Regions from separate parts of the Shewanella sp. M-Br genome, predicted to be linked through region 2. Evidence: riboswitches for the same ligand, from Rfam matches in the RefSeq annotation. Region 2 holds a riboswitch; the other holds the start of a gene.
The links. A riboswitch is a leader RNA that binds a small molecule or an ion and turns the genes downstream of it on or off. The one in region 2 is predicted to bind thiamine pyrophosphate.
Positions count from the first base shown of each region.

Region 1: linked by a shared signal. The riboswitch ahead of AAA952_RS06170 (TonB-dependent receptor) and the one ahead of thiC (phosphomethylpyrimidine synthase ThiC) in region 2 are both predicted to bind thiamine pyrophosphate.

Region 1 is NZ_BJBV01000006.1:15,554-19,991, forward strand. It holds gene AAA952_RS06165 (hypothetical protein) at 1-183, opposite strand, end outside; gene AAA952_RS06170 (TonB-dependent receptor) at 281-2,500, opposite strand; TPP riboswitch at 2,555-2,693, opposite strand; gene AAA952_RS06175 (Crp/Fnr family transcriptional regulator) at 2,891-3,571, shown strand; gene tsgA (MFS transporter TsgA) at 3,639-4,438, opposite strand, start outside.
Region 2 is NZ_BJBV01000005.1:213,806-218,243, forward strand. It holds gene thiC (phosphomethylpyrimidine synthase ThiC) at 1-1,665, opposite strand, end outside; TPP riboswitch at 1,866-1,964, opposite strand; partial or broken gene AAA952_RS06000 (hypothetical protein) at 2,132-3,516, opposite strand; gene trhA (PAQR family membrane homeostasis protein TrhA) at 4,024-4,438, shown strand, end outside.

The DNA.
Region 1 (4,438 bases), on a different contig from region 2:
CGCTTGCATCTCGGTCGCCAGCATAGTCATCACATCTAAATAATCACCGCACACTTGAGTGGCCATCGCATTAGTCACGCGCTCGATATTGGGATAGCTATCCACGCGGCCAATAAACCACTTGATAGGGTCGAGGTAATTTTCATTAAAGGGATACATGCTAATTTCTGCGGTCAGTTTCATTTTAATTCCTTGATATTCAGAAGTAAGGCTGTAGCCCAAATACTGGGCTACAGTTCAGTTAACACTTAAATGATTATGCTCACTTTAAAATGAGCTATTACATAAACTTAACGTTAAAGGTTACGCCAATCTGACGCGGATCGCCGTAACGAATATATTGCTTTTCCGCCCAACCGTTATCTGGCTCATTGCCAAAATAGAAGCCACGCACACCGTATTCTTCATTAAACAGATTGCGTCCCCACAAATATGCCGACCATGCGCTCGCCTCATAACCTACGCGGGCATTGACGATAGTGTAGGGTTCAGAGCGGGATTCATTGCTGTCTGAATAATAGAATTCACTCTTACCGCTAAGATTCAGGTTAGCAAACCAACCCGAATTAGCACGATAAGTCCCGCCAAGGCTGTAGGTAAGATGTGGAGAATGGGCCAGATCGCGGCCAGTTAAATCCACCTCAGTACCATATTTATCCTGATACTGGTAGTCACCGTAGGCCGTTTCTAACCAACCTAAGCTTGAGTAAACTTGCAGATTATCCGTGGCATACCAGGTTGCATCTAACTCAGCGCCATAGTTATTCGAACTGCCTGCATTTTCAGTGAACAAGATAAAACGCTGTGGTTTATCGGGATCTTGCTGTGATGCAGCCACCTGTTGATCTTGTCTGTCCATATAGAACAGCGCCAAATTAGTATCGATAAGTCCCGCTAACCAATGGGATTTAAGGCCGATTTCATAGTTATAGAGCGTCTCAGTACTAAACTCTTTTTTATCGTTCAATTCGACGGGCAAAGTCATGTTGAAACCGCCCGCCTTGTAACCGCGTGCGACTCGGATATAAGCATTGTGTGAGTCGTTCAGCACTTTACTCACAGCAATATGACCGCCCCACATGGTTTCGCTCGGGTCGAAATTATCGTTATTCGTATCAGAGTAATGGCTGTTGCGGCGCTCTAAACGTAGCCCCACAGATAAAGCATAATTTGAGCCCAAATCCGTATCAAGCTGGCCAAACAGTGCATAGTTTGTCGCCTCATACTCTGAGTCTAAGACTTCATCTAGCGAAGCATTGTATTCAGAATACAATTGGTTATCTTCTTTCAGATTCATGGCATACACACCAAGCAACCAATCAGTACTCTCTGCAAAAATACGGCCCTGCTCGGTAGAACTTAGGCGAAACTCTTGCGACGCGGTTTTACGCTGACCTGTTTTATCCCAAAAATAATCGTATTGACACAGCGCCAGATTACCATTGTCATCATTGCATTGCTTAGAGGCCCAATATTCTGAGTTAGCCCAATCGCCATCGTAACTGTAATGGTGATCGGTATTGGCAAAAGAGGTTAACGAGGTTAGCTCAAAGGTTTCTGCGCCAGAATAGGTCGCTTTAAAACCCGCGCCTGTGGTGCGCTGACTATCAACACCCGGTTGATCCGATGTTGTCTGAGTTGGTGAATTAGTTAAACTCCACACATCATAGCCATTATCAAAATCGGCATGCAGCACAGTTAAATCAAACTGCAAATCATCTGTCGCATACCAGCGCAGCTTAGCGCGGCCGCTGAATTCATCGCGACCATTGGTATCATCACGACCTAAATACAGGTTATCGTGGTAACCATTTTGCTGATGTTGCTGCATTGACACACGAAAAAGCAGCTTGCCAGAATCCGTTAATGGGCCAGAACTGAAACCGCTAAAAGTGCGCAAATCATCATCGCCTAACGACACTTCGCCGCCATGCTCAAAAACATCAGTTGGATCGTTACTTTTCAGATAAATCAGTCCCGCTAAAGCATTCGCGCCATAACGTGTGCCCTGTGGTCCACGTAACACTTCGACCTGTTGTAGATCGTACATGCTCGACACCATACCAATACCGGATAAATCGATATCATCTATGATGTAACCCACGGAAGAATTAGGTGCGCCTTGGTATTGTTCCTGCTCCCCTACACCGCGAATTTGAAAATATTTCGGCCGAGAGCTTCCACCTGACCAGTTAAAATTGGCGATAGAATTAAGCAGATCTTCAAAGTGTTGCGCACTTTCATCTTGAATTTTTTGACTGTCGATAACGGTAATGCTGGAGGGCATTTTTTCTAAGCTTGAACTGCGAAAATCCGCCGTCACCACCATGACTTCCATCTCAGTGCTGGGATCGGGTTTATCGATAGCGTCGGTTTGTGCAAAAACAGGGGGGCTCAGCGCTGCGGCGATGGCTAACGCCAGCGGCGCTCGGGTTAAAAATAAGCTTGGCGATACGGTTGAGAATGGAGATTGATGGTTTGACGTTTTACGGTTTGACATAGGACCTCAAATATAATGTTTGAGATCCGGCAACGAATAAGCGATTCAGAAGTGTGCTGTTGATTGGCCCATTCCTACGCCGGTATTAGCCGGATCAGGTTCTAAGGGTTCGTCAGATGACATCTCAGTTTGCAGCCGTTAACGTTAAAATCAGAGTAACATTAATGCACAACAAACACCCCTTGGCGGCGCCTAGTATACATGACGGAAATAAAAAGTGGGCACTCTTATCTCTGCGATTCAATTAAATGTCGCGAAAACCACTGCCCTTCAGTTCGTATGATGAAAATATCTTTAGTAGCCGCCTAAATCCTTTCGTCCATTTGACCGCCTATCATGATAATGCTATAGAAGGTCGCAATTTCGAACACAGTAAGAGGATCATAGTCGATGCAGCTAAAACCTTTATCGAAAGGACGTTATAGCCAGCGATGGGAGCAAGACTATCCACTTATTGAAGCGGTTGTACTTAGCTGTATCAGCGATATAAAAATGCTCAAAAAAGGCGCTCACCTCATGATGCAGGGGGAAGCGATGGCATCACTTGTATTGGTGAAGCAAGGTCGCGTATCACTCGGCCATACCGCGAGAAATGGTCGGTGTTTTCAATTAGGTACTATTGATTGTGATTCACAGCTGTTTGGCGAAATGGAGTTCTTCACCCAGTACCATTGTCAACTAGACATTATTGCCAGTGAACCCTTAGAAATCATGTTGATTAGCGCTGAAAAACTACAACATTGCCTCGGTCAACACCCTCAACTCGCGCTATTTTTTGCTAGTGCAATTGCGATTGACTACCAAGACACAGTGGATATTTTTACTCGGCGACTGCTCTATCCCATCAGTTATAACGTGGCATTTGATATTTATCATGAATACTTAAATGACTTGCCCGTAGATGGCTTTAGTAAACGCTATTTAGAGGCTGAACGATTTGGTACTACCGACCGAGTCTACCGTCGGGCACTACAAAATCTTGAGGAACGAGGCTTAATTGAGCGGAAAAAAGATGGCATTCGGATTTGTGATCTCAACGCACTCAAGAAATTTGTTGAAGCAGGTATATAACCGCTTTCAACATAACCCACACTCGACTTAATTTAACAACCGAGTGTGGGATGGATGCACAGGTAAATTAACTTACCGATGGCGAGTGTTGTTCCATAGCCGATTTCATCCGACTTGAAACGATCAATAGCATAAATATCGCTGCGTAAAGCAGAGGTATCACATACATCACTGTTTGTAATCCGATAATACGTTCAAAGAAAGAACTGATGGCTGGGCTAAACATCGCCCCTGCACTTCCGCTAATAAGAATATATGACACATTTTTGCTGCTAGCTTTTTTTACAAAAGACACGCCATAAGCAATAAATGCATTATAAAGAGCAGCACACACAAAACCATAACCATAGGTTAAATAAGCTATCCAATTAAGATTATTGGTACTGACAATGGCAGCGGTGATCACCATAGCTAAAGCAATAATACCGACTAAGAAATGGTGAATTTTTACACGAGTCACAATCACAGTCGAAATTAACGCCCCAATTAGCGCAGCGGACCAATACTGGGTAATAATATTACCGGCATCTTCAAACGGAATATCAAATTTTTGTTTTACAAATAAAGGTGCCCAAGTTAAAAAAGTATATAAAGCCAGCATTCCTAAAAATAAACCAATACCTCCACTAATAATGCCGAGATTCCATTCAGACTGTTGTTTCTCTTGTGTTGTAGAAGATTGCTCGCAAATAGAGAAATGAGTGAACAAGGTAATAATGACTGTACCGAACGCCACTAAACCTACGGCTAAATAGCTATAACTCCATGATAATGAACTTGTTAATGCATAAGTCGTTATCAATGGAAAAATAACGCCTGCAATATTAAATGTCGCATCTTGCACCACTAACATTGTGCTTTGTAATT
Region 2 (4,438 bases):
CTTAACATCTTGTTTATTCGGTAATCCTAAGTGTTCTTTTGGCGTGACATAACACAACATAGCGCAGCCGTACCAAGCGATCATGGCCGCACCTATGCCGGAGGTAAAATGATCATACCCAGGTGCGATATCGGTGATTTGCGGGCCAAGCGTGTAAAACGGCGCTTCATCGCAGTGAGCTAACTGCTTGTCCATGTTCTCTTTAATGAGCTGCATCGGGATATGTCCCGGCCCTTCGATAATGGTTTGTACGTCGTATTCCCATGCGATTTTGACTAGCTCACCTAAGGTTTCAAGCTCTGCAAACTGGGCGGCATCATTGGCGTCGGCAATTGAGCCTGGACGCATACCATCACCTAAAGACAGGGATACATCGTAGGCAACGCAAAGCTCACAGATTTCACGAAAATGGCTGTAGAGGAAGTTTTCCTTGTGGTGACTCAGGCACCATTTGGCCATAATTGAACCGCCGCGGGAAACGATCCCAGTAACGCGTTTAGCCGTCATCGGCACGTAACGCAGCAGCACACCAGCATGAATAGTAAAGTAATCAACACCTTGTTCCGCTTGTTCAATCAAGGTATCGCGGAACACTTCCCAGGTTAAATCCTCTGCCACGCCGTTCACTTTCTCCAGCGCTTGATAAATCGGCACTGTGCCAATGGGCACTGGCGAGTTGCGGATGATCCACTCGCGGGTCTCGTGGATATAACGCCCCGTGGATAAATCCATGACCGTATCTGCGCCCCAACGGGTTGACCAGACGAGCTTTTCCACTTCTTCCTCGATGGAAGAGGTCACCGCAGAATTACCGATATTGGCGTTCACTTTCACCAAAAAGTTACGCCCTATGATCATAGGTTCGGCTTCGGGATGGTTAATATTCAGCGGAATAATCGCGCGGCCACGGGCGACTTCAGCGCGGACAAATTCGGCGGTAATCGGTTCGCCGACTAAGGCACCAAAAGCTTCGCCCTTGGCTTTACGATTGAGGATTTCATCCTGTACTTGCGCAAGTGCCATGTTCTCGCGGATCGCCACATATTCCATTTCGGGAGTGATAATCCCTTGACGGGCATAGTGTAATTGGCTGACTCGTTTACCCTGCAGCGCTCTGCGTGGACGGACAATTGCACTCGAGCCCGCCTCAAAACGCAGATGGTCTAAACCATCATCGGCGAGTCTTTGTTGGGTAAAGTCTGAGGTCGCGCAGGGTAATTGCTCTGTATCGTTGCGGGCTAGGATCCAGTTTTGTCTTAATTTTCCAAGGCCTAGACGCACATTGATATCGGCCTCAGGATCGGAATAAGGTCCAGCGCAATCATACACGCGGATTGGCGGATTTTTTTCCATGATAGGCGCATCATCTGTACCGCCGACAAGGGTGTCAGTCTGCAGGATTTGCCGCATGCCAACGCGAATATCGGCACTTGAACCTTCGAGATAAATCTTTTGTGAATTAGGATGTTGCAGCGGCGCTAACGTATCGATAAAGGCTTGGGCCTGCGCGCGGGTTTCGCGGCGACTCGGCGCCTTAGGCACGATTGATTGACTAGACTCAGCCGATTTATTAGGCACTGTCGATTTATTAGGGATTGTCGAATCTGGCGCTGTGATTTCTATCGAATTGGCAGCTACAGCTGGGTTTTGGTTTGAACTGGACATAAGCAATCTCACGTTAAAAAATGGAGTTGCTTGTCTGGAGAATTGAGTTGTTGATAGCTGGACACGGCAATCAATTTTTGTGGCCAACACTGGCTTCGAAAATTGAGTTACCCTGCTCAATAACAATTAAATCTAACATTAAGTCTTAAAACACTGCTGAGTTAACAGGTGTTCAAGCCGTCTATTTTGGCGATTTAATATGTGTTATTACGCTTGTTTCCTTCGCAGGTTTTAACCTGATCAGGTTCAACGGATCCCGAATAAACGGTCTCAGCCAAGAGGCACTCCGACAAGATGAGTGCGCAGTATAGACAGAAGCGGCAGCAACAAACAAGGGAAAAAGCAATTAAAAATCTTAACCACCAATCCAAAATAAAGATTCATAATTAATTGTTTTTAATTGATTAAATAAAATTAAACTAAAAAGACTATAATTAGAATGAAAATAAATCATAAAAGAAAGTCACTATTTATGGGGTTTGTGCATCATTTTGTTTAATCGAGATTGAATGGCATCATCAATAGCTTGATTGATTTTTTTGCCACTGCAGTTAATGGGAAAACCTAAATTTTCGGCGTTAGGATTAACTTGAGTGCCGACTTGTACCACGCGATAACAAGTATCCCCTTTACGCACAATACGATTTGGGTCTAAGGGTAAATCTAGACTCGTTGTGCCACCGAAATCATCAGCATTAGGGACAAATAGCACCTCCATCTCTGGGCTCATTTCACTCATATTCGATTTCCGGGTGAACTTATCGGCCTGTTCAATGACGAGAGCATCGAGCGCTTGCTCGCGCTGACGTTCAAAATATTGCTGGGTGAATAAACTCATGCTTGAGCTTGTCGCTATTGTGCTCTCACCTTCTGCTGCAGGCGAGCTCTTAGCGCCAAGCTGCGGCTTTAATTCTGTGGTATCAAGCGTATTAGTTGTTTTTTTGCCGTCACTTCAGCGGGCTGTACTTCACTTTGGGCACTTGATTGAGTTCTCTTTGATTGAGATTGGTTCGATTGATTGATGTCCGGTTTAACCGTATCTGGCTTCACTTTTCCCTGCTCTACTTTTTCCGCTTCCACTTTTTCAGAGACGGCCTTTTCAGGTGCTATTGTTTCAGGCATGACCTTATCAAGTATTGGCAGAGGCTTAACTTGAGTTGGAGGTGTGGGAACTGGTATAGGCTCAACTAAACTTGTCGCTTCAGTCTTATCCTCGGCCTTGATCTCAGTTTCGGACTCCGAGGTTTCAGCTTTCTCTACCGCGGGAGCATAAATAAAGTAAGCCTTGATCGCTGTCACTTTAGGGCCACGGCTTTCTATTTCCTTCAATCCAAAGGGATTTAACTGCGGGCGCCACAAAATGCAGATAAGTAAAAATAAACACGCATGCACTAAGAGCACAAAAAATAACAAACTGAATCCTTTGAAATACGGCTGACGAGCACGCAAAACGGATCCCGTCCCCAATCCCTGAACACTAGTTTGTATCGTCCTAGACAGTTCAGGTTTGGATTCAGATTCAGAAACCAATTTATCTTGATCTTGATGTTCAGCACGGATTTCTTGCAGTACCAAATCTTGGGCTTGCTCTTGGTCTATAGCTTGGGTGTCATGCTCAGTGACTAAAAAGCCTGCACCGCTATTGAACGCTAATGGCTCCGCATTAGTGGTAAAAACAGGCGTTTGAGCAGCATCCAGTTCACCGAGCTGATGATCAAATGCGATAAAAGTCTCACCTTCTGGCGATGTGACCGAAATCAGCAAAGCACTATCAGCATCATCTCCAATCGCTATCGCTGTAGGAGATGCTGTCAATAAAGGCGCGGCCTTGGGTTGATGTTGAAAAGGCAAAATCCATCCTTAGGTTTTGTATAGTATCCATTGATTTCAATGACGCTTAACGTGGAACGATTGCACTCTAATTCAATATCAATCCAATATCAGGTTGGTGAATATTGAAAACGAATTATCCAATGATTGCATTTACTTGCGAGTGCTCAACGCAGATTAGAGGAGGCAAACAGGGTAAAGTTCAACGCGAATGCAACACGTTACAAGCGCAGTGCTTACGCTAATGCTTAGTAAGACACTTGTCAGTTGAGACAAATAAGGCTGGGAATTGAGATCACAATCGCGCTAAATTGATGGGAAAATGCTTGCTAACTCTTACGTCTTAAAGCGGATAACATCATCAATGCGATACGCTGACGGGAATACAAGACGGCGTAAAAAAGATAAAAGGTGAAAACAATAGAAGCCAATCATGAAATTTAAGCTTACAAGTGTACGCTTAAATATGGTGATTTATTTTCCTAACTGATAGACTCAGTCATTATCGTTTGCGAGTGTGTATCTACCATGTCGAGTCAAAGTGTTATCGAACAACAAAACCCAGCTAAAAACCCTGCTAAGTCTGGGCCGTATAGTATTAAAGAAGAGATCGCTAATAGCGTATCCCATGGCTTAGGCGTCATCGCAGGCATAGTGGCATTGGTACTGATGTTACTCAAAGGGCAAGATCATCTAACGCCAATTCAACTAACAGGCGTTGCCATTTATGGTGCGAGCATCATAGTGCTTTTTCTATGCTCGACCTTATACCACAGCGTTAGCCATTCAGGCTGGAAACATAAACTTAAGATCGCCGATCACTGCGCAATTTACTGCTTGATTGCAGGAACTTACACACCTTTGATGCTGATAAGCCTACAGGGGACGCAATCGATAGTGATTTTAACAGCGATTTGGTCGCTTGCGATTGGTGGGGTCCTAT